Beijerinckia sp. 28-YEA-48: one gene and its partners. The protein of the gene in region 2 binds, or shares a complex with, the protein of the main gene of each other region. Links are inferred from orthologs where the notes say so. Each region holds a gene or a part of one and is shown on either strand. Other genes may lie near its edges. The genes, in order: secA, secY and secG.

Evidence for each region.
Region 1: the proteins of secY (region 2) and secA are in contact, whole or in part, in a crystal structure (PDB 3DIN), measured with the Thermotoga maritima proteins. The link is inferred for Beijerinckia sp. 28-YEA-48 from one-to-one orthologs. Residues at the interface, in WP_004081795.1 of Thermotoga maritima: Glu108, Gly109, Glu110, Glu111, Ala236, Glu237, Arg238, Arg239, Ile240, Thr241, Ile242, Gln243, Tyr244, Ala245, Arg246, Arg247, Val248, Thr249, Gly250, Arg251, Arg252, Val253, Tyr254, Gly256, Ala257, Ser258, Thr259, Tyr260, Leu261, Pro262; in WP_004082002.1 of Thermotoga maritima: Glu261, Ala262, Arg263, Lys300, Ala301, Arg302, Thr303, Ile304, Ile305, Leu323, Tyr324, Asp325, Pro326, Val329, Ser330, Tyr333, Ile336, Lys340, Phe345, Val349, Glu363, Phe364, Tyr374, Ser375, Gly376, Gly377, Glu393, Ile395, Thr482, Ser483.
Region 3: secY (region 2) and secG share a complex: the UniProt entries of both Escherichia coli proteins name them as parts of the sec protein translocase complex. The link is inferred for Beijerinckia sp. 28-YEA-48 from one-to-one orthologs.

What each region holds. Positions count from the first base shown.
Region 1 is NZ_FNSI01000001.1:4,656,565-4,666,900, forward strand. The notes cover bases 2,077-5,473. They hold secA (preprotein translocase subunit SecA), read right to left. Parts: upstream 5,097-5,473; coding sequence 2,277-5,096; downstream 2,077-2,276. Other genes in these bases: BLW50_RS21900 (peptidylprolyl isomerase), read left to right, coding at 5,382-5,473. Also shown: BLW50_RS21885 (L,D-transpeptidase family protein), read left to right, coding at 1-1,413; BLW50_RS21890 (hypothetical protein), read right to left, coding at 1,662-1,979; more of BLW50_RS21900, read left to right, coding at 5,474-6,242; bifunctional glutamate N-acetyltransferase/amino-acid acetyltransferase ArgJ, read left to right, coding at 6,345-7,592; BLW50_RS21910 (AMP-binding protein), read left to right, coding at 7,603-9,213; BLW50_RS21915 (AAA family ATPase), read right to left, coding at 9,584-10,336. UniProt on the Escherichia coli protein: Required for protein export, interacts with the SecYEG preprotein conducting channel.
Region 2 is NZ_FNSI01000001.1:737,397-747,225, reverse strand. What follows is about bases 634-3,523. They hold secY (preprotein translocase subunit SecY), read right to left. Parts: upstream 2,800-3,523; coding sequence 1,468-2,799; downstream 634-1,467. Other genes in these bases: rplO (50S ribosomal protein L15), read right to left, coding at 3,045-3,523; BLW50_RS03520 (adenylate kinase), read right to left, coding at 884-1,471; rpsM (30S ribosomal protein S13), read right to left, coding at 634-659. Also shown: rpsK (30S ribosomal protein S11), read right to left, coding at 1-180; more of rpsM, read right to left, coding at 291-633; more of rplO, read right to left, coding at 3,524-3,524; rpmD (50S ribosomal protein L30), read right to left, coding at 3,537-3,734; rpsE (30S ribosomal protein S5), read right to left, coding at 3,748-4,314; rplR (50S ribosomal protein L18), read right to left, coding at 4,392-4,754; rplF (50S ribosomal protein L6), read right to left, coding at 4,767-5,300; rpsH (30S ribosomal protein S8), read right to left, coding at 5,317-5,709; rpsN (30S ribosomal protein S14), read right to left, coding at 5,722-6,027; rplE (50S ribosomal protein L5), read right to left, coding at 6,079-6,609; rplX (50S ribosomal protein L24), read right to left, coding at 6,722-7,039; rplN (50S ribosomal protein L14), read right to left, coding at 7,039-7,407; rpsQ (30S ribosomal protein S17), read right to left, coding at 7,500-7,742; rpmC (50S ribosomal protein L29), read right to left, coding at 7,754-7,963; rplP (50S ribosomal protein L16), read right to left, coding at 7,974-8,387; rpsC (30S ribosomal protein S3), read right to left, coding at 8,417-9,169; and 2 more genes. UniProt on the Escherichia coli protein: The central subunit of the protein translocation channel SecYEG. Consists of two halves formed by TMs 1-5 and 6-10.
Region 3 is NZ_FNSI01000001.1:1,951,141-1,960,957, forward strand. The notes cover bases 273-3,150. They hold secG (preprotein translocase subunit SecG), read right to left. Parts: upstream 1,971-3,150; coding sequence 1,575-1,970; downstream 273-1,574. Other genes in these bases: BLW50_RS09220 (CTP synthase), read right to left, coding at 273-1,435; BLW50_RS09230 (Bug family tripartite tricarboxylate transporter substrate binding protein), read right to left, coding at 2,072-3,061. Also shown: more of BLW50_RS09220, read right to left, coding at 1-272; BLW50_RS09235 (glutathione S-transferase family protein), read left to right, coding at 3,153-3,968; BLW50_RS09240 (glycosyltransferase family A protein), read right to left, coding at 4,015-4,872; BLW50_RS09245 (LysR family transcriptional regulator), read right to left, coding at 5,011-5,976; BLW50_RS09250 (MFS transporter), read left to right, coding at 6,094-7,434; BLW50_RS09255 (FAD-dependent monooxygenase), read left to right, coding at 7,475-8,968; BLW50_RS09260 (amidohydrolase family protein), read left to right, coding at 8,974-9,817. UniProt on the Escherichia coli protein: Subunit of the protein translocation channel SecYEG. Overexpression of some hybrid proteins has been thought to jam the protein secretion apparatus resulting in cell death; while this may be true it also results in FtsH-mediated degradation of SecY.

The DNA of each region.
Region 1 (10,336 bases), 3.9 Mb from region 2 along the record:
GCGCTCGTGGTCGCCGGCGTGCTTGCCGCCTGCCAGGATTCTGGCGGGTTGCGCAGTGCCAGGGCTTATCAGCCGATTCCGGCCGAGACATTGGCGCTGATCCAGACCAAGGGCTCGTCGAAGAACGCGCCGATCCTCATCCGGACTTATAAGAAAGAGTCCGAGCTCGAGATCTGGAAGCAGACCGCTGACGGCTCTTACGTTCATCTCAAGACCTATCCGATGTGCCGCTGGTCCGGCCAGCTTGGTCCAAAGCGCCGCGAAGGCGACCGGCAGGTGCCGGAAGGCTTCTATTCGATCACGCCGGCGCAGATGAATCCGAATTCGAACTACTATCTGTCGTTCAATGTCGGCTATCCCAACGCCTATGACCGGGCGCATGGTTATACCGGCAGCATGATCATGGTGCATGGCGACTGCTCGTCGGCCGGCTGCTTCTCCATGACCGACGAACAGATCGCCGAAATCTATGCGATCGCGCGCGAGGCTTTCTCCGGTGGCCAGCAGGCCATCCAGATGCAGTCGATGCCATTCCGCATGACGCCGGAAAATCTCGCCAAGCATCGTATCGATCCGAACATGCCGTTCTGGAAAGAAATCAAGGAAGGTTACGACCAGTTCGAGGTGTCCAAGCGCGAGCCGCGCGTGGCCGTCTGTAATGGCCGCTACGCTTTTGGTTCGGCTTCGATGAACGGTGCTGGTTGCGCGCCTGTGCAAGACGCGGACGTGAGCGCGCTTGTCGCCGAACGCCGCCGCGACCAGGAAGCCAAAGTCGCCGATCTCGTCGCCAGCGGCGTGAAGCCGGTGAAGGTGGTTTATTCGGACGGCGGCCAGAACCCGCAGTTCGCCCATGTTTCCATGGTCAGCCGGCCAGAGGCGCTCGCCGCCGGGCCGGTTGAAATCGCTCTTGATGAGAAGGGTAAGCCGGCGCCCGCGCCGCGCACTGCCGTCGCCAAGGTGACGCCGGAGGCGACCCAGCCCGCCGCCGCACCGCAGCCTGCAACAACGGCCGTCGCCCGCTCAACGGTTCAGCCGGTGCCGGCCGTGCCCGCCGCCACCGCTTTCGCGCCCGCCACTCCTGTCGCTGCGCCCGCCACGGCTTCCACCGACAAGCCGTTCTATCAGCGCTGGATGGGGATCGGCGACATTCTGAAGGCCGACGAGCAAGCCGCGTCGCCGGCAACGTCCGCCGATACGACGGCGTCGACCACGCCTTCGACAACACCTGCGGTGACGCCGGTTGTCGCGCGCCCGTCCGTCCGGCCCGCAGCGCGTTCGTCTTCGCGCCAGCAGCCGGCGCAGCAACCGGAGCAGAATTCCAAGATCGTCGATCCACGGCAGAAGACGTCGGCTCTGCCGCAAGTCATCGCTGGGGCGCAGCAGCCGCTGCCGGCTGGGACGCTGGCGCGCTGAAGCTTTGAAATTTGTCGGATTTTGCATGCCGCTGTCTCTCAAGGGCAGCGGCATTTTCTTTGCTTAGATCCTCTTATTTGGACGCGCTTTCATGGCGCTCGACGATTCCGTCGAGCTTTGAAACGCTATAGCGCGGCGCATAAAAAGACCCCTCCGGACGGGGTGATCCGGAGGGGCTGCGACGGTCCTGTGCGGTGCGGGGCGGGGTAAAGTTCAGGACCGACGATCAGTGACGCCGTGGTTGGCGATTAGTTACAGACGCGAACCGGACGCCAGCCGATGAAGTCGCCGTAAGCGTTGTAGGCCGGACGGCGGTCGACGTAGCAATAGGCCTGCGGCTCAGCCACGGGGTAATAAGCGGGGGCGTCGTAGTAGCGCGGCTGCGCTGCCTGCGCGGCGATCGCGCCGAGCGCCAGGCCGCCGATCACGCCAGCGGCGACAGGGACACCCCAACCGCCACGGCCGCGCCAGCCAGCGTCGGCCGAAGTCGAGGTAGCGACCATCGCAGAACCCAACGCCAGGGCAGCGACGGCGGCGGTTACGGTCTTGCGGATAATCGAGCTCATGCAAATCTCCTGTGTCGGTTTCAGTTCTGCCAAACCCGCAGGTCACTGAAGCGATGAGACGACATTAGAAGATGTTTGCTGAACGCAGCGTGGCAGCGGCGTTCATACACGGTTCATCGGGGTGCCCGGGCCTGGGTATTCGCGTCGATCCGGAGTTGGTGAAACGTACCGGCGACGCCATCAGATGATGGTCACAGCCTGACGGTTCCCGCGCTTTCAATCACCGCAAAATAAAAGCCTCGGTTCTGCTCATCAGAACCGAGGCTCAATCATGTGGCGGTGATGCTGAACGTCAGCTCAGACCAGCGCGCCGTGGCAATGTTTGAACTTCTTGCCGGAGCCGCAGGGGCAGACTTCGTTGCGACCGACCTTACCCCAGCTTGATGGATCGTCGGGATTGCGTGGCGCCGCAAGGACCGGAGCGGAGAGTGGCGCCAGGGCCGTCGCGGAGAATTCACCGGAGGCGATCTGCGCGTTGATGGCCTCGATCGCGGCCAGATCTTCCGCCGTCGGCGGCTGATCGGAGTAACCCTGTCCGGCGAGTGGATCCTGGTTGGCGCCCGGCTCGAACGAGACTTCGACGCGCATCAGCTGCTGGGTCGCGGTTTCGTGCCAGCGGGTGATCAAGGAGTTGAACAGGTCGAACGCTTCCGACTTGTATTCGTTGAGCGGATCGCGCTGCGCGAGGCCGCGCCAGCCGATGACCTGGCGCAGGTGATCGAGCTGCACGAGATGTTCGCGCCAGTAATGGTCGAGCACCTGCAGCACGACCTGCTTTTCGACATAGCGCATGACGTCGGGCGTGTTCTTCTCGACGCGCTCGGCATAGGCGGTATCGGCCGCCTTCTCGATGCGCTCGTTGAACTGTTCCCCGTCGATGCCCTCTTCCTTCGCCCAATCGCCGACGGGAGGTTCGATGCTGAGAATGTTTTTCAGTTCTTCGGTGAGGCCGGGGATATCCCAGGTCTCGGGATAGGAATCGGCCGGGACGTGTTTGCGGACCAGTTCGTCCACCACATTGGAGCGCATGTTGTGGACGGTCTCTTCCAGCGTTTCCTGCGCCATCATTTCGCGGCGCTGCTCGAAGACGACCTTGCGCTGGTCGTTCATCACGTCGTCGTATTTGAGAATGTTCTTGCGGATGTCGAAGTTGCGCGCCTCGACCTTCTGCTGCGCCTTCTCCAGCGCCTTGTTCACCCAGGGGTGGACGATGGCTTCGTCATCCTTGAGGCCGAGCTTGGTCAGCATCGAATCCATGCGTTCGGATCCGAAGATGCGCATCAAATCGTCCTGCAGCGACAGGAAGAACTTTGAACGTCCCGGGTCGCCCTGACGGCCGGAGCGGCCGCGCAGCTGGTTGTCGATACGGCGGCTTTCGTGACGCTCGGTGCCGATGATGTAGAGGCCGCCAGCGGCGATGGCCTTTTCCTTCAACGCGGCGATTTCGCTGCGGATCTCGGCTTCGCGCGTCTCGCGCTGCTGCGGATCGGTGACGTCCTTCAACTCGTGGGCGACGCGCATTTCGACGTTGCCGCCGAGCTGAATGTCGGTGCCGCGGCCAGCCATGTTGGTGGCGATGGTGATGGCGCCCGGCACGCCGGCTTCGGCAACGATATAGGCTTCCAGTTCGTGGAAGCGGGCGTTGAGGATGGCGTAGAGTTTCGCCGGCTTGCCGGCGTTGGCGGCGGCATAGAGCTTGGAGAGCTGCTTGGGATCGTCGAAGTTGATCTGCTTGTAGCCCTGCTTGCTGAGAAACTCTCCCAGCTGTTCGGACTTCTCGATCGAGGTCGTGCCGACGAGCAGCGGCTGCATGCTGGCATTGGCCGCTTCGATTTCGCGGACGATCGCCTTCAGCTTTTCTTCGGCCGAACGATAAACCTCGTCGTCTTCGTCGATGCGCGAAACCGGCCGGTTGGTCGGGATTTCGACCACGTCGAGCTTGTAGATCTCGGCGAATTCGTTGGCTTCGGTCGCCGCCGTGCCGGTCATGCCAGCAAGCTTCTTATAGAGGCGGAAATAGTTCTGGAAGGTGATCGAAGCCATGGTGATGTTTTCGGGTTGAACCGTAACATGTTCCTTGGCTTCGAGGGCCTGATGCAGGCCCTCCGAAAAGCGGCGGCCGGGCATCATGCGGCCGGTGAACTCGTCGATGATGACGACTTCGTCGTTGCGGACGATATATTCCTTGTCGCGCTGGAACAGCGTGTGGGCGCGCAGCGCCTGCTGGACGTGATGGACAATGGTGACGTTGGCGGCGTCGTACAGCGACGTATCGGTGATCAGTCCGGCCTCGCGCAGCAATTGCTCGATGTGCTCGTTGCCGGCTTCGGTCAAATTCGCCGTGCGCTGCTTCTCGTCGATTTCGTAATCGGCGCGCACCAGGTTGGGGATCAGCTTGTTGATGGAGTTGTAGAGATCCGACTTGTCTTCGGACGGGCCAGAAATGATCAGCGGCGTGCGCGCTTCGTCGACCAGGATGGAGTCGACTTCGTCGACGATCGCGAAATTGTGGCCGCGCTGGGCCATCTGCGCCAACTCATACTTCATGTTGTCGCGCAGATAGTCGAAGCCGAATTCGTTGTTGGTGCCGTAGGTGATGTCGGCCGCATAGGCGGTGGCGCGCTGCTCGTCGTCGATGCCGTGGACGATGATGCCAACGGTCATGCCGAGGTAGCGGTAAATCTGGCCCATCCATTCGGCGTCGCGGCGGGCGAGGTAGTCGTTGACGGTGACGACGTGGACGCCCTTGCCGGCCAATGCGTTGAGATAGGTGGCGAGGGTGGCGACCAGGGTCTTGCCTTCACCGGTGCGCATTTCGGCGATGGAGCCTTCGTGCAGGACCATGCCGCCGAGCAGCTGCACATCGAAATGGCGCTGGCCGAGGGTGCGCTTGGCGGCTTCGCGGACGGTGGCGAAAACCGGAACCAGGAGGTCGTCCAGGGTCTTGCCGGTGGCGAGCTCGGCGCGGAATTTTTCCGTCGAGGCGCGCAGTTCGTCGTCGCTCAGCTTAGCGATTTCGGGTTCCAGCGCGTTGATGGCGTCGACCTTGGACGCATATTGCTTCAGGCGTCGCTCATTGGCGGAGCCGAAGATTTTTTTCGCGATGGCGGCGAACATTCAAAAACCCTTCTGATCCGGCGAGCCGTTCTAGGCGAGCGGGCGGCTGTAGCTTGTTCCGCTGCCCAGGCGTCGGGCGGTGTGCTCTCGGGCGCAGCGGGAAGCTGGCAGAGAGCCGCAAAACGGGCGAGAAATAAGATCGGGGTACACCCTTGTCAATGAAACGAGTGCTTTGAAGTGGCGGGCCAATCGGCGCAGGCGGGACGTTCGCTTGTCCGACTCACGGAATTGACAGATTGTGGGTTCAGTAATCCTACCATCCTATGGCCGTTACTGGAGCTTTCTATGACATTTCACCGTTTTAGGCCGTGGCTTGGCGCGGCCGGCCTTGCTATTTTTCTGGCAGGGCTCACCCCGGCTACAGCCAAGGTTTTGGCCAAGGTGGACGGTCAGGAAGTCACCGACGATGACGTCAAACTGGCGTTGGACGACATTGGGGCCACTTTACCGGCCCAATTGCAAGGCGCCGAGCGCGAAGCCTATGTGGTCGACTATCTGATCGACATGATCCTGGTTGCCCGCAAGGCCGACGCCGACAAGCTTGGCGATGGCGCCGAATTCCAGCGCCGGCTGAAATATATGCGCGAACGGGCCCTGATGGAGACGCTTTTCGCCAATCTGGGCAAGGAAGCTGTGACCGACACCGCCCTCAAGGCGGTCTATGATCAGGCGGCCAAGGCGCAGACCAGCGAGCCGGAGATCAGAGCCCGTCACATCCTGGTGCAGACCGAGGCGGAGGCGAAAACGGCGCTGAAGCGCGTGCGCGACGGCGAAGATTTCGCCAAAGTGGCGACCGAAGTGTCGCGCGACCCCGGTTCCCAGGGCGGCGATCTCGGCTGGTTCACCAAGGACCAGATGGTGCCGGAATTCGCCAATGCGGCCTTCGCCATGGAGCCGAACCAGATTTCCGAGCCGGTGAAGAGCCAGTTTGGCTGGCACATCATCAAGGTTGAGGAAAAGCGCACCAAGAGCTTCCCGCCCTTCGAGCAGGTGAAGGATCAGGTGACGCAATATGTCGTCCAGCGCGCCCAGCAGGACCTGATCATGAAGCTGCGCAGCGCCGCCAAGATCGAGCGCATGACGGCGGATGCCAAGCCGGCGCAAGCCGCGCCGGATGCCGCCAAACCCGAGCAGCCAAAGAAATAGGCGCGCCGAAACCGGTTCTGCCTCTTGCTTTGGCGCGCCGGATCGGTTTTGGAGTGCGGCGTTCGCCCAACTGGCCTTCGTGGCCGAAATCCGGAAAATTCCATGGCCCAGTCCGTCGCCGTGTCTCCGCTTGCGCCGAAATCCTATCCTGAACTGCCCGCCATCGAGGGCGTGCGGTTCGCCACCGCCGCGGCCGGCATCCGCTACAAGGGCCGAACCGACGTGATGCTGGCGCTGATGGACAAAGGCACCCAGGCGGCCGGCGTCTTCACCAGGTCGAAATGCCCGTCGGCGCCGGTCGAATGGTGCCGCTCGAAGCTGAAGGGCGGCAAGGCGCGGGCGTTGGTCGTCAACTCCGGCAATGCCAATGCCTTCACCGGCAAGACCGGTCTGCAGCAGGCGAAATTCACCGCCGAACTGGCGGCCAAGGCCACCGGCGCGCCGTTGGGCGAGATTTTCCTCGCCTCGACCGGTGTCATCGGCGAGCCGCTCGACGCCAGCAAGTTCAAGGGCGTGTTCGACAAGCTGGTGAAGCAGGCGTCGCCGGATGGTCTGCTCGACGCCGCTCGCGCGATCATGACGACCGATACCTTTCCGAAGGTCGCCACGGCGCGCGCCAAAATCGGCGGCGTCGAAGTCACCATCAACGGCATCGCTAAGGGCGCCGGCATGATCGCGCCCGACATGGCGACCATGCTGTCCTATGTCTTCACCGACGCGCCGATCGCCGCCGCGGCCTTGCAGGCCATGCTGTCGAAGTCGGTGCAGGGCAGCTTCAATTCCATCACCGTCGACAGCGACACCTCGACCTCCGACAGCCTGATGCTGTTCGCCACGGGAGCTGCCGCCAAGCGCGGCGCACCGAAAATCGCCAGCGCCACCGATCGCCGCTTGCTGGAATTCCGCAAGGCGCTCGATGCCGTGCTGCTCGATCTTTCCCATCAGGTGGTGCGCGACGGCGAGGGTTGTCGCAAGTTCGTCGAAGTGATCGTCGAGGGCGCGGCCACCGCTACAGCGGCCAAGAAGGTGGCTTTCGCCATCGCCAATTCACCGCTGGTGAAGACGGCGATCGCTGGCGAAGACGCCAATTGGGGCCGCGTCGTCATGGCCGTCGGCAAGGCGGGCGAGAAGGCTGATCGCGATAAGCTCGCCATCTGGTTCGGCGGCATCCGCGTTGCTCACAAGGGCCTGCGCGATCCTTCCTACGACGAGGCGAAGGTGTCGACCTATATGAGGGGCGAAGCGATCGAGCTGCGTGTCCATATCGGCGTTGGCAAGGCCAGCGGCACCGTGTGGACCTGCGATCTGACAAAGGAATATATCGCCATCAACGGCGATTACCGGAGCTGATCCAAGCTTGATGCTGCCTGAAATCCGCGACTACGACCGGCTGATCCGCGCCTTCGAATGGCGCATGCCGCAGCGCTTCAACATGGGCGTTGCGACCTGTGATCGCTGGGCGGCGCGGGAGCCCGATCGCGTCGCCATTCTGGAAGCGCGTGGCGACGATTTCGCGCCGGTCTCCTATGGCGCCCTGCGCGAGCGTTCCAATCGTCTCGCTCAGGCGCTCATCGCGCGCGGTGTGAAGGTCGGCGATCGCGTCGCGATCCTGCTGCCGCAGATGAGCGATGTCGCCGTCGCGCATCTCGCCCTCTACAAGCTCGGCGCCATCGCCGTGCCGCTGGCGGTGTTGTTTGGCATCGATGCGATCGAATATCGTTTGCGCGATGCCGGTGCCAAGGCGCTGATCACCAATGACGCCGGCTTGCAGAAACTGCGCACCGGCACGCGGCCGGCCAGCCTCGAGATCATCCTCTCGACCGATGGTGATGATGGCGACGCCGTGGATTTCTACAAAGCCATCGCGGCCGCGCCGGCCGCGTTTACGCCGGTCGACAGCACGCCCGACGATCCCGCCCTCATGGTCTATACGTCTGGTACCACCGGCCAGCCGAAGGGCGCGCTGCATGGTCATCGCGTGCTCATCGGCCATTTGCCTGGCCTGCAATTCACCCACGAATTTCTGCCGCAGCCGGGCGACCGCATGTGGACGCCGGCCGATTGGGCCTGGGCCGGTGGCCTTCTTAATGTGCTGCTGCCGTCGCTCTATTTCGGCGTGCCCGTGGTCGCTCGCAAGTTCGAGCGTTTCGATCCGGAAGCGGCGTTCGATCTGATGGCGCGGGCCGAAGTCCGCAATGCCTTCATTCCACCGACCGCGCTGCGCATGCTGCGCGCGGTCGAGGCGCCGCGCAAACGCTTCGCTTTCAATCTGCGGACGATTTCTTCCGCTGGCGAATCGCTGGGCGCCGAGACCTATGACTGGGGTCATGAGGCGCTGGGTCTGACGATCAACGAATTCTATGGCCAGACCGAAGGCAATTATGTGCTCGGCTCCAGCGCGGCGCTTGGCGTCACGCGCCGTGGCGCCATCGGCAAGCCGATCCCCGGCCATCGTGTGGCGATCGTGCGGGCCGACGGCAGCGTCTGCGCCGTTGGCGAGCAGGGGCAGGTCGCCATGGCGCGGCCGGACCCGACCCTCTTCCTGGGCTACTGGAACAATCGCGAGGCGACCGAGAGGAAATTCATCGGCGACTGGATGATCACTGGCGACCAGGGCATGTGCGACGAAGATGGCTACATCCATTTCGTCGGCCGCGACGACGACGTGATTTCCTCGGCCGGTTATCGCATCGGGCCGGGTGAGATCGAGGATTGTCTGTTGCGTCATCCAGCCATCGCGCTGGCGGCCGCCGTCGGCAAGCCCGACGAGTTGCGCGGCGAGATCGTCAAAGCCTTCGTGGTGCTGCGCGAGGGCTATGTGCCTTCCGATGCGCTGGCTGGCGAAATCCGTGACTATGTGCGCACGCGCCTGTCGGCTCACGAATATCCGCGCGAGATCGCTTTTGAAACCGAATTGCCGATGACGACCAGCGGCAAGGTCATGCGCCGCCTGTTGCGCGACAAAGACTGACTGCGCACGGGCTCGCGTCATGGCGGGCCCGAAGTGACCTGGAAAATCACCTTGCATGGGGTTGTTCCTCAGAATCTCGTGGCACCCCCCCTTCTGACGAGATTATGCGGGTGGCTAGCGGGGCAGGTTCGGCTCGAAACGGTGGTTGCGGCCTGACCGCGCGGCTTCGATGTCTTTGTTCCCTGATCCAAGAGCCACTCTCCCCGAAGCCTGCCGCGATGAAGTCGGGCTCAAATTAGGGAGGAAGGCCGGCGGAATTATGTTCTTGTTTTGTTCTAGATAGTCGGCCACGCCGCCGCCGTTTGCGTATTCGGGATGACACCAAGGCCGTGGCGTAAAAACGCTATTGGTTCTTTCCACACAGACGCGATCATCGGTTTGGCCACTGCCACGCCATATGGTTGATCCCCTCGACAGTGGTTTCGCCGGTGTCCTTTTTGAGCTCGTGACTCAGCGCTCCCGCCGCCTCGAGTGTCTGCGCCAGTGTATCGGCGTGAGTGACCACAATGATCTGGCATCGTTTCGAAGCATCCTGGATGAGGCGCGCCAGCGGTGCCAGCAAGTCCGGGTGTAGGCTCGTTTCCGGTTCGTTGAGCACCATCAAGCCGGGCGGCCTAGGTGTCAGCAACGCGGCCAGGAGAAGCAGATAGCGCAGAGTACCGTCTGATAGCTCAGTTGCCCGGAGGCTCCGCAGCAGACCTTGCTGATGCATCAACAAATCGAACTTGCCGCCGCTTTCCTTGATCTCGATCGAGGCCCCAGAAAATGCGTCATCGATCGCGATATCCAGCCCTCGATTGTCTCCGATTTCGCGGATGGTTTGAAGCGCCGCGGCCAGGTCGCCGCCATCCGAACTCAGCGCCTGTGTTCGCGTTCCAATCCGCGATGATCTTGCGGGCGCCTCCGCGTCGGTTCGAAAGTGGTCGTAAAATCGCCAGCCGCGCATCCTCTCTCTCAGAACCAGCAGTTCCGCTAGTTCCCTTGGATCGGCGGCATGGGTCATCATGCTTTCGTAGGGCGGAAGGGACGGAATGAGAACAACCCTTCGTCCCGTGCGATCGAGAGCTGTTACCGCCGGGCCGGACCGCGCAGCAAACATGTTGCGCTTGCTCAGGACATCTCC
Region 2 (9,829 bases):
GGGAGTCGACTTACGCGACCCCTTGAACCCCATCGTGCCGGCCGACGACCAGGCGATCGTGTTGCCCTGCGCGTCCGAGATGGTGATCATGGTGTTGTTAAAAGTGGAATTCACGTGGGCAACACCCGACGCGATATTCTTGCGTTCACGACGACGAACGCGCGTTGCTTCTTTAGCCATGGATACTCTCTGTCCTTCTGGCGCGCCCGTGATTCCAGGCGCTAGGGCTCAATGTTGGCCGGCGTAAACCGGCAAAAAGCGGCGCCGTGAAAGGCGCCGCTAAAACGAAATTACTTCTTCTTGCCGGCGATTGGCTTCGCCTTGCCCTTACGGGTGCGGGCGTTGGTGTGCGTGCGCTGGCCACGAACCGGCAGCTGGCGACGATGACGCAGACCGCGATAGCAACCCAGATCCATCAAGCGCTTGATGTTGACGGCCACTTCACGACGCAGATCGCCTTCGACCATGTAATCGCGGTCGATGGTTTCACGAATCTGGAGCACTTCCGCGTCGGTCAGCTGCGACACGCGACGCTCGGCCGGGATACCGACCTTCTCGCAGATCTCACCGGCGTTCTTGGCGCCAATACCGTGAATGTACTGCAGCGCGATGATAACACGCTTGTTCGTGGGAATATTTACACCGGCGATACGCGCCATTGCTCTCTCCATATCGGCCAGCCGTAGCTGGCACTGGGTTATCCTGCGTCCGGTGGAGGCCGGCCCATGCAGGGGATTCCAACGTGCAAACGGTCCCGCAGCCTCATGCCAGAGGCCACCGGACCATTCGGTTTCGATGATAGCGCTCATATAAGGACTATGAGCGCCCTCGTCAACGCAAAAAGCCGGCTGTCAAGCCCGGAAACCGGGTTATGCCAGACAGACTAAGCCTTGGCCGACAGGGCCTCGTCGATCGCCTGCGACACACTGTCGATAGCGGCCATACCGTCGACGACCTTCAACGCACCATGACTGGCATAATAGGCCGAAACCGGAGCCGTCAGATCGCGATAGGCGTCCAGCCGGATCTTAAAGGCTGCCGGATTGTCGTCGGCGCGCACCGTGCCACCCGCTGCCTCGGTCTCCCGAGCCCGCTTTTCGATCCGGGCCAGCAAAGCGGCCTCGTCAACCTTCAGCTCAACAATGCTATCGAGGGCCATATCCTTTTGCGCCAACATTTTGTCGAGCGCCTCGGCTTGCGCGACCGTGCGCGGAAAGCCGTCAAGAATGAAGCCCTTGTGAGCATCGTCATCATTCAGCCGATCGGCAATGATGCCGACCACGATCTCGTCGGGCACCAGACTGCCCGCATCCATGAGGGCCTTAGCCTTCAGGCCAACCGGCGTCCCCGCTTTCACGGCCGCCCGCAGCATATCTCCTGTCGAGAGCTGCGGGATTCCGTGCTTTTTCATCAACCGCTCAGCCTGCGTGCCTTTACCGGCTCCAGGCGGACCAAGCAGAATCAATCTCATCGCCTTCTACCCCGCAGCTTCGCCTTCTTCACCAGGCCCTCATATTGTTGAGCCTGCAAATGTCCGTGGATATGCGCCACTGTATCCATCGTCACGCTGACGACAATCAGGAGCGACGTTCCACCGAAATAGAACGGCAGCGCTGCGTAGGAAATAAGCATTTCAGGTAACAGGCAGATAGCCGCGAGATAGGCGGCGCCGATCACCGTGATTCGAGTCAGCACTTCGTCGATATATTGAGCGGTGCGCTCGCCCGGCCGGATGCCCGGAATGAAGCCACCATGCTTCTTCAGATTGTCCGCGGTCTCGGTCGGATTGAACACGACGGCGGTATAGAAGAAGGCAAAGAACACGATCAGGCCGATATAGCACAGCATGTAGAGCGGCCGGCCATGGGCAAAATAAGCATTGACCGTCGCCAGCCAGCCGGTTGCGTCCGGCGTTGAAAAATTCGCCAAGGTCGTTGGCAGCAACAGCAGCGACGAGGCGAAGATCGGCGGGATGACACCGGCGGTGTTGATTTTCAGCGGCAGGAACGAAGTCTGACCTTCGTACATGCGGTTGCCGACCTGACGCTTCGGATAGGTGATGAGCAACCGGCGCTGCGCCCGCTCCATGAAGACGATGAACGCGGTGACGAGCAGCGCCATCAAGATCACGAAGATGATCAGGCCGGTGTTCAAAGCGCCCTGCCGACCCAATTCCAAGGTCGAAACGATGGCCGATGGGAAAGCCGCGACGATACCGGCGAAGATGATGAGCGAAGAACCGTTGCCAATGCCGCGCGCGGTGATCTGCTCACCAATCCACATCAGGAACATGGTGCCGCCGACCAGCGAAATCACCGTCGAGATCTGGAAGAACAGACCGGGATGGGCGACCACGCCCTCCTGCCCTTGCAGACCGATGGAAATACCCCAGGCCTGGAAAACCGCCAGCACCACCGTCAGATAGCGCGTGTATTGATTGATAACCTTACGGCCCTGCTCGCCTTCTTTCTTCAGCGCCTCGAACGAGGGTACGACTGACGTCAGAAGCTGCAGAATGATCGATGCCGAAATATAAGGCATGATGTTAAGAGCGAAGATAGCCATGCGCTGCACAGCGCCACCGGCAAACATATTGAACAGTTCCAACACGCCTTGCTGGCGGCCAGTGAAGCTCTGTTCGAAAGCGACCGGATCAATGCCGGGTAGCGGGATATACGTGCCGAGCCGATAAATAATCAGCGCGCCGAGGGTGAACCAGATTCGCTTTTTCAGTTCCTCGGCCTTGCCGATGGCCGAAAAGTTGATGGAGGCTGCGAGCTGTTCGGCTGCCGATGCCATATTTTCGCTCCGATGACGCCAGGACAGGCGTCGAAATGCATTTGTCTCTATAGCGTTTCAAAGTTTGGCGGAATCGCCAAACGCAATGAAGACGCGTCAAACTCGAGATTCTCGGCAAATCGCGTTTCGATCGAAACGTGATCTACCCTAGAACACGGGAACGGGGCGAAAGGCCTTAACCTTACGCCCCGTCCGAACTCATATGGCGGTTCTGAGCTTGATTGAAAAGCCCGCAAAACTGCGGATCAAGCGCCTTCGGCCGGGGCTTCGTTCAAGAGCTTAACGCTGCCGCCCGCCTTTTCGATGGCCGCAATGGCGGACTTCGACGCAGCGGCCACTTCGAAGGCCACTTTCGCCTTCAATTCGCCGCTGCCGAGCAGCTTCACACCGTCACGCGCCTTCGAGCAAACGCCCGCCGCGATCAGCGCCTCGAGGGTCACCGTCTTGGCGCCATCGAGCTTGCCAGCTTCGATAGCCTGCTGCACGCGGCCAACGTTGACCTCGTTGTAATCAGTGCTGAACGGAGCCGTGAAGCCGCGCTTCGGCAGGCGCCGATGCAGCGGCATCTGACCACCTTCGAAGCCCTTGATACGCACGCCTGAACGTGCGGTCTGGCCTTTGCCGCCGCGGCCGGCCTGCTTGCCCTTGCCGGAACCGATACCACGGCCGACGCGGGTGCGTTCCTGAGAGGAACCGGGATTGTCCCGAATGTCGTTGAGTTTCATCGCCCGGACTCCTTACTTGCCGTCGACGACGCGCACGAGGTGCGCAACTTTTGCGACCATGCCGCGAACAGCCGGAGTGTCCTCAACCGAAGAGCGACGGCCGATCTTATTCAGGCCGAGGCCCTTCAAAGTCGCGCGCTGTTCGAGCGGACGCCCAATCGGGCTCTTAAGCTGTTCGAGCGTGATTTGCTTGCTGGAAGAGTTTGCCATGTGACTGCCCTCCTCACGCGTCAGTTGCGTCGGCGTCGACGCCTTGGCGACGCGACTGCAGAACCGAAACCTTCAGATTGCGGCGCGCGGCAACAGTGCGCGGCGAATCTTCATGCTTCAGCGCATCGAACGTGGCGCGCACCATGTTGTAGGGGTTTGACGACCCCTGCGACTTGGCGACAACGTCATGCACACCGAGCGTCTCGAAAACAGCGCGCATCGGACCGCCGGCGATGATGCCGGTACCAGCCGGAGCGGCACGCACGACAACGCGACCCGCACCGTGGCGGCCACGCACGTCATGATGCAGAGTACGACCTTCGCGCAGCGGCACGCGGATCAGGCCACGCTTGGCGGCTTCCGTCGCCTTGCGGATAGCTTCCGGCACTTCACGCGCCTTGCCGTGGCCAAAACCGACCCGGCCCTTCTGGTCGCCGACAACAACCAGCGCGGCGAAGCCGAAACGACGGCCGCCCTTCACCACTTTGGCGACGCGGTTGATGTGCACCAAACGGTCGACGAACTCGCTATCGCGGTCATCGCGATCGCGGCGGCCACCGCCTTCAGAATCTCTTGCCATATTCTCTTTCCGTCACTTGCGCGGTTCTCATTGAACCGCTCGCTGGGATCGCCCGCACCACCTGGCGCGGGAAACACTTAGAAGTCGAGGCCGCCTTCGCGCGCCCCTTCGGCCAGCGCCTTGACGCGGCCGTGAAACATATAGGAGCCGCGATCGAACACGACTTCCTTGATGCCCGCCTTGCTGGCGCGCTCGGCAATCAACTTGCCGATCGCCTTAGCGGCATCCACGTTCGCACCGGTCTTGAGAGCCGAACGCTGATCCTTTTCGAGCGAAGAGGCCGCGACGAGCGTCGCACCCTTCTCGTCGTCGATGATCTGCGCATAGATCTGCTTGGACGTGCGATGCACGGACAAACGCGGCTTGCCATAAGCCCGGGCACGGATCGAGCGGCGGACGCGCGCCTTGCGGCGGGCGGCGACCTGATTGGTATTCGCCATCGCTGCGTCTCCTTACTTCTTCTTGCCTTCCTTGCGGAAGATGAATTCGCCAGCGTATTTGATGCCCTTGCCCTTATAGGGCTCCGGACCACGCAGCGAGCGGATTTCAGCGGCAACCTGGCCAACCTGACGACGATCGATACCCGAGATCGCCACTTCGGTCGGACGCGGCGTCACGATCGCGATGCCAGCGGGGATCGGATAGTTGACGTCGTGGCTGTAGCCAAGCGACAGCTGCAGGGTCTTGCCAACCACGGCCGCCTTGTAACCGACGCCGGTGATTTCGAGCTTCTTCTCGAAACCATTGGTCACGCCGGTCACCAGATTGGCGATCATGGCGCGCGACATGCCCCACATGGCACGGTCACGCTTGGAATTGCCACGCGGATCGACCTTGATCGCGCTACCATCGAGGGTAACAGCGATCTCCGGAGGAGCCGCGAACTTCAGTTCGCCCTTGGCGCCTTTGACGGCGACGTTCTGGCCATCGACCTTCGCGGTGACGCCGGACGGGATGGTGACGGGCTTCTTGCCGACACGAGACATGTTGATCCGTCCTCGCTCAGAAGACCCGGCAGAGCACTTCACCGCCGACGTTCTGCTCGCGAGCAGAATGATCGGCCATGACGCCCTTCGGAGTCGAAACAATGGTGATGCCGAGGCCGTTGGCGACGCGGGGCATCTGCGAAACGGCGGCGTAAACACGCCGACCGGGCTTGGAGACGCGCTGGATCTGACGGATCACAGGCTCGCCTTCGTAGTACTTCAGTTCGATTTCGAACTCCGAACGGCCATTGCCGTAATCGGTGGACGAATAACCGCGGATATAGCCCTCATCCTTGAGGACTTCCAGCACGTTAGCGCGCAAGCGCGAACCCGGCGTATTGACCGAGCCCTTGCGACGCATCTGTGCGTTACGGATACGGGTGAGCATATCGCCCAAAGGATCATTCATGATCTCGCTCCCTTACCAGCTCGACTTGACGAGTCCGGGGATCAGGCCCTTGGAGCCTAGTTCCCGAACGGCGATACGCGACATCTTCATCTTGCGATGGAAAGCACGCGGACGGCCCGTCACTTCACAGCGATTGCGCAAACGCGTTGCCGACGAATTACGCGGCACCTGCGCCAGCTTGAGAGAAGCGTCAAAACGCTCCTCAATGCTGAGGGATTCATCATTCACGATTTCCTTCAGACGCGCACGCCGGCCAGCGAACTTCTTGACCAGCCTTTCCTTGCGCTTCTGATTCTGTACTGCGCTCTTCTTTGCCATGAGCCTACCTCTTGATTCCGCGTTTGAGACCCGAAAGGGATTTCCCAGGCCTCACTGCCGGAACGGGAAGTTAAATGCGCGCAACAGGGCGCGCGCCTCGTCGTCGGTCTTGGCCGTCGTGCAGACAATCACGTCCATGCCAATAACCGAGTCGATCTTGTCGTAGTCGATCTCCGGGAACACCAGGTGTTCCTTGATGCCCATGGCATAGTTGCCATTGCCATCGAACGACTTCGGATTCAGGCCGCGAAAGTCACGAATGCGCGGCAGCGCGATCGTCACCAGACGGTCCAGAAACTCATACATCCGCGTCTTGCGCAAAGTCACCTTGGCGCCGATCGGCATGTTCTCGCGCAGCTTAAAGGTCGAGATCGCCTTACGAGCCTTGGTCACCACCGGCTTCTGACCGGAAATCAGCGCCAGATCGCCCGCAGCGGTCGTCACCTTCTTGGTGTCGTTGACGGCATCGCCAACGCCCATGTTGATGACGATCTTCTCGATCGTCGGCACTTCGAGGGGATTCTTATAGCCGAATTCCTCGATCATCTGCTTGCGTACGACTTCGTCGTAATGCTTGCGCATGCGCGGCAGATAGCCTTTCGGCACTGCCAGCGATTCAGCCGTCGCCAGGTTGGCGGGAGCTGCGGCTTCGCCGCGCTTCGCCTTGCCCTTGGCGGGCTTCTCGGTCGTAGCTTCAGCCATCGATCGTTTCTCCGGAACGCTTGGCGACACGAACCTTGCGGCCGTCGTCGAGAATCTTGAACGCAACGCGCGTCGGCTTGCCGTCCTTCGGATCAGCCACGGCGAGGTTGGACAGATGGACGGAGGCTTCCTTCGAGATGATGCCGCCTTCCTGGGTCTGGGTCTGACGCTGATGACGACGAACCATGTTGACGCCACGCACGATGGCGCGCTCTTCGGTCGGCATCACGCGCACGACTTCGCCCGAACGCCCCTTGTCGCGACCGGCGAGCAGAACGACCTTGTCGCCCTTCTTGATCTTAGCGGCCATTACAACACCTCCGGCGCGAGCGAGATGATCTTCATGTGGTTCTTGGCGCGAAGCTCGCGCGGAACCGGCCCGAAGATACGGGTCCCGACCGGCTCGCTCTGATTGTTGATCAGAACGGCGGCGTTGGAATCAAAGCGGATCACCGAACCGTCGGCGCGCTTGATGTCCTTGGCTGTACGAACGACAACCGCCTTCATCACGTCGCCCTTCTTCACGCGACCGCGCGGAATGGCTTCCTTGATGGAGACGACGATGATGTCGCCAACACCGGCGTAACGGCGTTTTGAACCGCCGAGCACCTTGATGCACATTACACGTCGTGCACCTGAATTATCCGCCACATCGAGGGCGGTCTGCATCTGAATCATGGCTTCAAGCCTTCCTTCTCAGATCGGTTTCCGGACCAGCTGCCTGCCCCGGACTACGCCTGAAGGGAGCCAAAGCTCCCTCGACCAGTCGTTTAAGCTTTTGGCGCCGCTTCCACAACGGCCCAACGCTTCAGCTTCGAAATCGGCTTCGACTCCACGATGGAGACGGTATCGCCGACCTTGTAAGCCTTATTCTCATCGTGCGCATGGTAGTGCTTAGTGCGGCGCACGGTCTTCTTGAGCAGCGGGTGCGTGAAACGGCGCTCGACCTTGACGACAACCGTCTTAGCCTGCTTGTCGCTCACGACGACGCCTTGGAGAATTCGCTTCGGCATCTCGTATGTCCTTACTTTGCGGCGCTGCGCTTTTGCGCCGCTAGAGTCTTGGCGCGGGCGATGTCACGGCGAACGACCTGGACGCGCGACGTATTGTCGAGCTGCCCGGTAGCGCGCTGAAAGCGCAGGTTGAACTGCTCCTTCTTCAGCTTCATCACTTCGTCGACCAACTGATCCTCGGTCATCGCGCGAAGATCGGAGACGCGTTGATTCGTTTTCATCTCGTTCCCCTTATTCGGCAATGCGCTGCACGAAGCGCGTCTTGATCGGCAGCTTGGCCGCCGCAAGAGTCATCGCCTCACGGGCGAGATCAGCGGGGACGCCGTCGATCTCGAACATGATACGGCCCGGCGCGACGCGCGCGGCCCAGAATTCCGGCGCGCCCTTGCCTTTACCCATGCGCACTTCGGTCGGCTTCTTCGACACGGGCACGTCCGGGAAAATGCGGATCCACACGCGGCCAGCACGGCGCATGTGGCGAGTCATCGCGCGGCGGGCCGCCTCGATCTGACGCGCGGTAATACGCTCCGGCTCAAGAGCTTTCAAGCCAAATTGGCCGAAATTGAGTTCGAAGCCACCCTTGGCATTGCCATGGATGCGGCCTTTGAAGGCCTTTCTAAATTTGGTGCGCTTGGGTTGCAACATGACTAAAGCTCTCGATGTCCGTCCGGCGCTTACGCAGCGTCGCGGTTATTGCGGCCTTCGCGGCCCTCACGACCTTCCCGACGCGGACGGCGTTCACCGCCACCACCACCGGCATCCAGTTCGCTCTGACGCTTATCCTGCGCCATCGGATCGTGCTCGAGGATCTCGCCTTTGAAGATCCAGACCTTGATACCGCACGTGCCGTAAGCCGTATGCGCGGTAGCAACGCCGTAATCCACGTCGGCGCGCAGCGTATGCAACGGCACGCGGCCTTCGCGATACCACTCGAGACGAGCGATTTCAGCACCGCCAAGACGGCCCGAGCAATTGATCCGGATGCCCTGGGCGCCCAGACGCATCGCCGACTGCACAGCGCGTTTCATGGCGCGGCGGAAGGCAACACGGCGCTCGAGCTGCTGAGCGATCGAATCCGCCACCAAGGTTGCATCGATCTCAGGCTTGCGCACTTCGACGATGTTGATGACGACTTCCGATTCGGTCAGCTTAGACACCAACTTACGGATTTTGTCGATATCGGCGCCCTTCTTGCCGATCACCACGCCCGGACGGGCGGAGTGGATCGTCACGCGACACTTCTTATGCGGGCGTTCAATGATGATCTTCGAGACCGCAGCCTGCTTCAGCGCCTTCATCAGCGCCGCGCGGATGGCAAGGTCCTCGTGCAGCAGCTTGGCGTACTCGCCACGCCCTGCGAACCAACGCGAATCCCAGGTGCGGTTAATGCCGAGACGCAGACCGACCGGATTGACTTTCTGACCCATCGTTCTCTCCTCAGGCCTTCGCTTCGCTAGGAACTTCGCGAACCACGATCGTCAGGTTCGAGAAGGCCTTCTCGATGCTGCCGGCGCGACCACGAGCACGGGCATGAAAGCGCTTCATGACCATGGCCTTGCCAACATGCGCCTCTGAGACGACCAGATCGTCCACATCGAGCGAATGATTGTTTTCGGCGTTCGCAATCGCGCTCTGCAGCGCCTTACGAACTTCGACGGAGATCCGCTTACGCGAAAACTCAAGATCGGCAAGCGCCGTCTCGACCTTCTTGCCGCGGATGAGCTGGGCAACGAGGTTCAGCTTCTGCGGGCTGACGCGCAGCATGCGCGCCACCGCTTTGGCCTCGTTCTCGCCGAGCTTACGTTCCATTTTCGGCTTCGACATATCAGCCTCTCTTCGCCTTCTTATCGGCGGCGTGGCCATGGAAAGTACGGGTCGGCGAGAACTCGCCGAACTTGTGACCGATCATGTCCTCGTTGATGTTCACGGGGATATGCTTGTGGCCGTTATGGACGCCGAACGTCAGACCGACGAACTGCGGCAGGATCGTGGAGCGGCGGCTCCAGATCTTGATAACTTCGGAGCGGCCGGAGGCGCGCGACGTTTCTGCCTTCTTGAGCAGATAGCCGTCGACGAACGGACCTTTC
Region 3 (9,817 bases), 1.2 Mb from region 2 along the record:
GCTGGCGATAGGCCGTGTTGACCTCATAGCGGTGCCGATGGCGCTCGGAGATATCCGTGGTGCCATAGATGCCGGCGATCTTCGAACCGGGCTTCAGGCTCGCCTTGAAAGCACCGAGGCGCATGGTGCCGCCCAGGTCGCCTTCCGCGTGGCGCTGCTCGAGCTCGTTGCCGCGCATCCATTCGGTCATCAGCCCAACCACCGGCTCGGATGACGGGCCGAATTCGGTCGAACTCGCCTTGTCGATACCAGCCAAGGCGCGCGCCGCCTCGATCACCGCCATCTGCATGCCAAAGCAAATGCCGAAATACGGCACCTTGCGTTCTCTGGCGAAACGCGCCGCCAGGATTTTGCCTTCGGAGCCACGCTCGCCAAAGCCGCCCGGCACGAGAATGCCATGGACGCCTTCGAGATAGGGCGCCGGATCTTCCTTCTCGAACACTTCCGATTCGATCCAGTCGAGTTTGACCTTGACGCGATTGGCCATGCCGCCATGGGCCAGCGCCTCGATCAGTGACTTATAGGCATCCTTGAGGCCGGTATATTTGCCGACGATGGCGATGGTGACTTCGCCCTCGGGATTGTGGATGCGCTCTTCTACCCCAGCCCAGCGACGCATGTCGGGCTTGGGCGCCGGCTCGATGCCAAAAGCAGCGAGCACTTCGCGGTCGAGCCCGGCTTCGTGATAGGCGCGCGGCACGTCGTAGATATTGCCGACATCGCGCGCCTCGATCACGGCGCTCTCGCGCACGTTGCAGAACAGGCCGAGCTTGCGGCGTTCCTCGCGCGGGATCTCGCGATCGGTGCGGCACAGAAGAATGTCGGGCTGAATGCCGATCGAGCGCAGCTCCTTCACCGAATGCTGAGTCGGCTTGGTCTTCAACTCGCCCGCCGAAGGGATGAAGGGCAGCAAGGTCAGATGGACATAGATGCAGTGATTACGCGGCAGATCGTTGCCGAGCTGGCGAATCGCCTCGAAGAACGGCAGGCCCTCGATGTCGCCGACGGTGCCGCCGATTTCGACCAGAACGAAATCGACGCCGTCATTCCCTTCCAGGACGAATTCCTTGATGTGATTGGTGACGTGCGGAATCACCTGGACGGTGCCGCCGAGATAGTCGCCGCGCCGCTCCTTGGCGATGATCTCCTGATAGATCCGGCCCGTCGTGATGTTGTCGGACTTGCGCGCCGGCGTGCCGGTGAAACGCTCGTAGTGACCGAGATCGAGATCGGTCTCAGCGCCGTCATCGGTGACGAAAACCTCGCCGTGCTGATACGGACTCATCGTGCCCGGATCGACGTTGAGATAGGGATCGAGCTTGCGCAGGCGGACCGTGTAGCCCCGCGCCTGCAGCAGCGACCCCAGGGCCGCCGATGCCAAACCTTTGCCGAGCGAGGAGACCACGCCGCCGGTGATGAAAACGTACCGCGCCATGGGAACCGAGACCTATCCTTTCGTGATCGATTCGGGGAGGACTTTCGTACCACCCCACGGGATATACACAGCCGTGTTCAGACGACCGTCCAAAAGCAAGGGGCCGGCGAACCGGCCCCTTCTTGAAATCTCGAACCGCTTACCGTCCCGGCTGGGGCGGCTGCGGCGCGGCCGGAGCAGCTGGCGGTGCCGCCGGCGTCTCCATCCGCTGCAACTGATCAAACAACGAGCCGCCGGGCGCCGGCGCCTGGCCGGGCTGGGCCGGAGCAGTTTGGCTGGCCGGCTGGGCGCCATCCAGAACAGAGCCCGGCGCGCGATGGATATTCGCCAGAATTGTCAAAGCCAAGCTAGTCAGAAAGAAAATCGTACCAAGAATGGCCGTCGCCTTGGTCAGCGCATTGGCCTGGCCGCGGCCCGTCATAAAGCCCGAGCCACCACCAAGCCCGAGCGCGCCGCCCTCGGAGCGCTGCAGCAGCACCACCACGACAAGCGCGATCACAACCATAAGGTGAATGACGATAAGTACCGTATCCATGAAAATTCCGGGGTCTGGCGGCAAAACACCGCCTGCAAGCCTGTCACTTGGTGCCGGCTCTTACACGATGCAAGGGCCAAGGGAAACCCTGTTGCGAAACCCTATTGCGGCTCGATCCCCGCTGCCTTGGCCGATTCAATGGCGTTGCGCGCCTCCCGGGCCATCAGAGCGGTAAAATCAGCTGTTGATGTGGGTGCCGGAACAAAACCGAACGGCTCCAGCCTGGCAGGTAATTCCGGCCGGCTGGTGAAGGCGAAAATTTCGTCGGACAGGGTTTTGACGATCTCCTTGGGCGTCGCCACCGGCGCCAGGAGGCCAAACCAGATCGATCCTGGCTGAAACCCCGTGGCGCCCGATTCGGCCACTGTCGGGGCATCTGACAGGGTTGGCGCGCGCTTCTGGCCCGTCACCGCGAGAATTCTCAGTTTCCCCTCCTTGGCGGGCGCGACGGTCGTCACCGCCGTGGCAATGCCAAGACCGACCTCCCCCGCCATCAAGGCCGCGGCCACCGCCGCCTCGCCCTTGTAGGACACCGTGACCATGTCGAGGCCGTAGCCACGCTTGAAGCTTTCGACCGTGAGGCGGTTGCCGGCGGCGAAGACCCCGGCGTTGAACTTGCCCGGATTGGCGCGCACCTGCGCCAGAAGCTCCGGCAGGGTCTTGACCGGGCTACTGGCCGGCACGGCGATGAAATACGGGCTCTCCACCACCTGCCCGATGGCCACGAGGTCCTTTTCCGGATCGGTCGCCGGATTTTTGAACAAGGCGCGGAAGGTCGGCAACGAGGGCGTCGTGAACAGCAACGTCAAACCGTCGGGCTTGGAGCGCGCCACATAGGTCGGCCCGATCAACGCATCCGCACCGGGCCGGTTCTCGACGATGACGGTCTGCTTGAAGCGCTGGTTCAGATGTTCGGCGAAATAGCGCGCGATCGTGTCGGCGCTGCCCCCTGGCGGGAGAGCGATGATGATCCGGATGGGACCGGCCGGATAATCCGCCGCCGAGACGGCGGACGAGGCGATCGCCGCACTCAGAAAGGCGATCGCGCGAAATGCAGACGCTAAAAAGCCTGTTTTTTTGACCTTGCTCATATTTCCCCCTGCCGGTCATTGCCGAGCAACTTTTGTTTGTTGAGACTGTCGTAGCGCCCCCGAAGGGCCGCAGCAAGTTGGCGAGGAAACGATGCTTAAACTCTACACGGCTCGCAATTCCATCTGCACCCAGAAGGTGTTCATCACTCTCGACGAGAAGGCGATCCCCTATGAGATGCAGAACGTCAATCTGTTCACCAACGAGCAGTACAGCCCGGAATATCTGAAGCTCAATCCCAAGGGCGTGGTCCCAACCCTGGTCGATGGCGGCAATGCGGTCGTCGAGTCGACGCTCATTTGCGAATATCTCGACGAGACCCATCCGCAAAAGCCGCTGATCCCCGCCGATGCCTTTTCACGCACGCGCATGCGACTGTGGTCGAAACTGATCGACGAGCAGATTTTCGAAGCGACGCGCGAGATCAGCTTCTCAGCGCATTTCCGTTACAAAATGCAGAACATGACCGAGGAACAACGGCAGGTGCGCTTCACCAATGTCGGTGATCCGGAGCGGCGCGCCAGATTTCTATCGACCTACGAACATGGCGTCGAAAGCCCCTATGTGTTTCAGGCCATCGGCCACTTCGAGAAAGCCTTCAAGGCGATGGACGTAGCGCTGGCGGAAGGCGGTCCATGGCTGGTCGGATCATCCTATACCCTGGGCGACATCAACATGGTGCCCTATGTCGCCCGCCTCGCCTATCTCGACCTACTCGACATCTGGATCGCCGAGCGACCGCGCGTACAGGATTGGTGGCAACGCGCCAAGACGCGGCCGAGCACCATCGAGGCGATCAACAATCGCCTGACGAAGGATGAGACTGAAGAGATGCAGGCCTATGGCCACAAACTGCGCGATGCGATCGCGCGGCGGCGTGCCGAATATCTGTCGACGGCGAAACTTTAAGTTATGGATTTGCCCGATAGAGCGGCCCGTCCATGTTCCTTTTGTCTCATCGATGTATCGACCAGGGAAATCGCCATGGCGATTTCTTGGCCGGCATGAGCTCGATAGGCAGATTGCCTTTACTGATATACGCCAATGCGCGCTCGTACCGCGACTTTGTCATCAACTTCTGGTCCTCAAGCACGGCGATAATTTCAAACACTTGTTCGTGACTGGCTGGTACGTCGTCAGTATTCCAAGTACTATCAAACAATCCGAGATGAACCGAACTATCAATACAAAGAAGTCTGCGGCCAGTTTTCGCTAAAGACCGTTCGTGCAAGATCGTCATCTGCCAATCGATATCGTATGGCGTGTGATGAGGGAGTGGTAAAAACTCCAGCAGCGTTTCCGTTCTCATCAGATAGAAGCAACCACGCTCAGCTTTCTTTGTCTTGCCGATAACCTTCTGGCTGCCGATATGGAAAACATGTCTTTCGGAAGCCGCGTGCTCCACGGAGTCATGCCCACTCAGAATAGCTACGCTTGGGTCCCCTGCAAGAATGTCTATCAATGACCTGAGCGAATGCTTGAAAAACATATCGCCATCGAAGATCGCGACATAATCCGGAGCGTTATGACAGGCGAAGGTAGAGGCTTGCGTGACCGCTGAACCGAATACGTTCAGCGCATACGGAATACCCATGTTTCTTGGAAATGCGATCTTGAAAATACTGTGGCGGTCCCACGAAACGTTCTCGATCACGCGCTTGGTTTCACGGTCGCTCCCGTTGTCAAAGATCCATATACCTGCTTCGACGCCCTCAAGGCGAGGCAACAACGAAGCTAGGCTTACAGAGAACAAATCGCCACGATTCCAGACGGTATAGAATACGGCCAGCGAAGGAAGAGATGTGTCCGGCATTGACCTATCAGCGATTGACGACACGTACCTCCATATATTCATGGCTTCATCACAGTAGCAACTCCGATCAGACCCACGGCAGCAAGCTGCGCGACGCGATCGTACGGCGTCGTGCCGAATATCTATCGATGGCGAACTTTAGGCCGCGACCTTCCGGCGACGCGTGCTGGTGGCAGGAGGCTTCGGCGCTTCCATCGGCGGCATGGCGTCGGCCACTTCGCGAAACAGTGAGCGCAGCCAGGCGATAGCCGGATCGCGCTCCTGATATTTGTGCCATTGCAGCTTTTCGGCGAAGGGCGGAATCTCGACCGGGCATGGCAGCACGCGTACCGGCACGCGTTGCGCCAATTGCCGCGCCAGCCGCGTTGGCAGGGTCGCGATCCGCGATGTGCCAATGACGAACTCCGGCACCAGCGTGAAGCTTGGCGCGATGATATCCTGGCGGCGCGTCCGCTTGCCAATGGACAGCAGTTGCGCATCGATGGTGACACGGCGTCCCCCGCCCCACTCGACCGCGACGTGAGAAGCCTCGAAATAGTGATCGGCGGTGAGCGCGCCACCGGCGGGCTTATAATCGGCACAGACCACGCAGGAGAATGAATCCTCGAACAGTGTTTCGGTTGGATGGCCTGGCACGGTTGAGAACTCCGGCGTGATCAGCAATTCCACCTCGCCGCTCTCCAGCCGCTCCGGCGACTGCGCCGACTTCACACGCAGATCGAACTGCACCAGTGGCGCGATCCGCGCCGCGCGGCGCGTCACTTCAGAGAGAAACACGCCCATGACGTAGTCCGACGACTCGATGACGAAGCGCCGCTCCGATGTCGCTGGATCGAAAGAAGGCCGCACCTGCGTGATCGTCTGGATTTGCATCAGCACGTCACGTACCGGCTTGGTCAATTCCAAAGCCAGGGGCGTTAGTACCTGCGTCTTGCCGACAGGCACCAACAGCTGGTCTTCGAAATAATCGCGCAGGCGGGCGAGCGCGCAACTCGTCGCCGGCTGGCTCAAGAACAGCTGTTCGGCGGCACGGCCGACACTGCGCGTGGCCAGCAAGGTGTCGAGTACGACGAGCTGGTTGAGGTCGAGCTTGTTGAAACGCACGAGGCAGCTCCATTTATTTGTTAAATGTAGAATATTGAAACAATTAATTTTGTAAATACTGAGCTGTCGCCAATAGTCCGCCGCATAACGGCCGGGAGGCCTATCGGAGGGGCGGCTATGAGGGATACCGGCAGCGCTTACTCGCCTTGGTCACAATGGGGCCTCGTCGCCACATTGACCGTGGTGACCATGCTGGCGCAGATCGACAAGAACATTCTGGTGCTGATGGTCGGGCCGATCCGCGCCGATCTGGGCATCAGCGACGTGCAGATCAGCTTTCTGATCGGCGCCGCTTTCGCCATCGCCAACATCCTGGTGGGGCTGCCAGCCGGCTGGCTGGCCGATCGCTTCGATCGCCGCCTCATCATCGTGGTGGGCGTCCTGATCTGGTCGTTGGCGCTCGCCGCCAATGCGGCAGCCTCCGTCTTCCTCGCACTCGTCGTCGCACGCATCGTCGTCGGTGCCGCCGAAGCGCTGATCCCACCCGCCTCCTATTCGCTGATCCGCGATGGCGTCGAGGAAAGCCGCCGGGCACGCGCCCTCTCCGTCTATACGATGGCGATCATGCTCGGCACCGGCCTGTCGCTGGTTCTCGGCGGGCCATTGATGAGCGCCATCGAAGCGGCCGGCATCAATTCCTTGCCGATCATCGGCAAGGTTTCGCACTGGCAGGCGACGCTCTTCATCATCGGTCTCGCCGGCCTGCCGATTGCTCTGCTGATATTCCTCAACAAGGACCCGGGCCGCCCGAGCAACACCGGCAAGAGCGACAAGCCCGCCGTCTCGGCCGTCGCCAACTATCTCATGGCGCGCAAGGGCATTTTCATTCCGTTGCTCGTCTTTTCGGTCATGAACGCCATGATCAATTTTGCCCTGGCGACATGGATCCCCACGGTGGTCACCCGCCAGTTTCATCTCGGCATAAAAGAGATCGGCCTCATCCAAGGCGGCATGCTGTTGACCATCGGCCCGCTCGGTCTGTGGTTGGCGGGACTGGCCATGGATCGTAAGGCGACCGGCAGGCGCGCCTCGTCGGCCGCTCTCGTCGGCATCATCGTCACCATCACTTTGACCGCCTTCACCATCTCCCTGTGTCTTTCCAACACGATCAGCTGGTTCTGGTTCTTCGATGCTTTGGTGGTGCTGTGCTCGACGACCTATCTCGCCGTCGGCTCGACCATCGTTGCCCGGACAGTGCCGGCGCATTCGGTGGGGCTCGTGATGGCGCTAGTGCTCGTGCTCAATGGTTTGATGGGTCAGGGTCTTGGCCCCACCCTCATCGCCTTCGTTGCGCAGCAGCTCTACGGCACCGGTCCCAACGCCTTGGCGAGCGCCATGGTGCTGGTCTTCGCCTGCGCCGGGGCGATCGCTTTGATCGCAGCCATCTGGCTCTACACCGCGCTGCTGCGGCAGGAGCAAGCCTCGGCCCCTGCGCTCGCGCAGACACCGGCGGCCTGAGCGAAGACCAAGGAGCAAGGCCAAGGCCAAGGAGATGCAGATGGAGTGGGATGTGATCGTCGTCGGCGGCGGGCCTTCGGGCCTGACCATGGCGGCGGAACTGGCGGCATCGGGCGTCAAAACCCTTGTTCTCGAGCGACGGGTGGAAGGCGTGCAATCACGCGCCGGCACGATCCTGCCCCGCATGTTGGAACTGTTCGATGCGCGCGGCATCGCCGAGCGCTTCATCGAACGAGCCCGCCAGATCACCGACTTCCCCTTCCGCAAGTCGCACATCTGGGCCGGCTTCGATCCAATCGAATGGAAATATCTGGAAACACGGTTCGGCTTCGGGCTCGGCCTGCCGCAGAATATCACCGAGGAGATATTGCAAGGCTGGGCGCTTGAAAGCGGCGCGGAGCTACGCTGGGGCGCTGAAGTGCGCACGCTTCGGCAGCAAAGCGACAGCGTCGAAGTGGATGTCGCGGATACGTCCGGCGCGATCTCCACCTTGAAGGCGCGTTATCTGATTGGTGCCGATGGCGGCCGCAGCGTGGTGCGCGCGCAGCTGGGCCTTCCCTTCGAAGGCACATCGGGCACGTTTCGCGGCATTGTCATTGATGCGGAACTGCAAGCGCCATGGCCAGGGCCGATCGGCAACGACAACGAAATGGGTTGGGCGCGCGGCTATGCCTTTGGCGATGGCATCACCCGCTTCAACATCGTCCATCGCGACCGCCGCCACGCGGCAAAAGACGAGCCGGTGACGCTGGAAGAAGCCCTGCAATGCCTGCGCGACGTGCTTGGCAGCGACTTTGGTATCAAGGGCTTTCGCTGGGCGTCGCGCTTCGACGATCAGTTGCGGGCCGTACCGCGCCTACGCGAGGGCCGCGTCTTCCTGGTCGGTGAATCCGCCCGCATCCACTATCCCGCCAGCGGCGTTGGCATGAATTTCTGCCTGCAGGATGCCTTCAATCTCGGCTGGAAGCTCGCCCATGTGGTCAAGGGCCTCGCTGATGAAAGCACGCTCGACAGCTACGATACCGAGCGCCTGCCGGTCATGCACGCCTTGCTCGAAAGCGTGAAGACGCAATGCGTGCTACAATTCAATTTCGGGCCGGAGGGCGTGGCGATGAAGCGACGCTTCAGCGAACATCTGCTGCCGCTGCCTGACGTACAGCGCAAGCTGGTGCTGGAACTCTCCGGGCTCGAAGCGCCCTATCCGAGCGCCTCCGGCAGCCATCCGCTAACCGGCGCGCGCTGCCCCGACGTAGATGTGATGACGCGCGATGGCCGCTCGACGCGCATCACCGAAATGCTGCGCGATCGCCAGTTCGTGCTGCTCGATCTCGAAGGCTACGGCCGACAGTTCGACGCCCTGCCCGTCGCCGGGCGGCCGATCGCCGTTCATCGCGTCTGCCTTGGACGCGTACCCCAGGCCCTGGATGAGGTCAAAGGCCTGTTGGTGCGGCCCGACGGCTATGTGGCCTGGGCCAGTACACAGGCCAACCAGCTCGCTGCTGTTGAAGCGCAGCTCAATACATGGCTGAGGTAATGAGCATGGAGAAACAACCCACTCTGTTGAGCGGCGGCTGGATCCTGAGCATGGATCCTTCGATCGGTGATCTGCGCAAAGGCGACATCCTGATCGAGGGCGAACGCATCACAGCCGTCGCGCCGCAGATCGACGCGCCGCAGGCTGAGCGTATTGACGCCAGCGGCATGATCATAGTGCCCGGCTTCGTCGATACCCATCGCCACACCTGGCAGACCTGCGTCCGCCATCGCTATGCGGAGATCGATCCGCAGATCTATTTCCGCGAAATGCTCGGCGCCAAGGGCGCTGCCTATCGGCCGGAAGACGTCTATGTCGGCACGCTGCTCGGCGCCGTCGCGGCATTGGAGAGCGGCATCACCACCATGCTCGACTGGTCGCATGTGCAAAACAGCCCGGAGCATTCCGACGCCGCCATCTTCGGCCTGCGCGACGCCGGCATTCGCGGCGTCTTTGGCCATGGCTGGCCGCTGGTAGAGGGCGACTCATGGATGTTCAGCAGCCAGCGGACGCACCCCTCGGACATCCGCCGGCTGCGGCAGCAATATTTCTCGTCCGACGATCAGCTGCTGACGCTCGCCATGGCGGGGCGCGGGCCGGAAATGGCGCAGCGCGAGGTCTGGCTCGATGACCTCCGTGTCGCGCGTGACCTCGCCATTCGCTCGACCATCCACATGGGCGCCTATGCGCGCAATGGCGGCGTGCGTGCCATCGCGCAGATGCACGAAGCCGGCGTGCTCGGCGACGATATGACCTTCGTGCATTGCTGTTTTTGCGGCGACGACGAAATCAAAATGATGGCCGACGCCGGCGTCAGCGCTTCGCTCGGTGTCCATTGCGAGATGAATT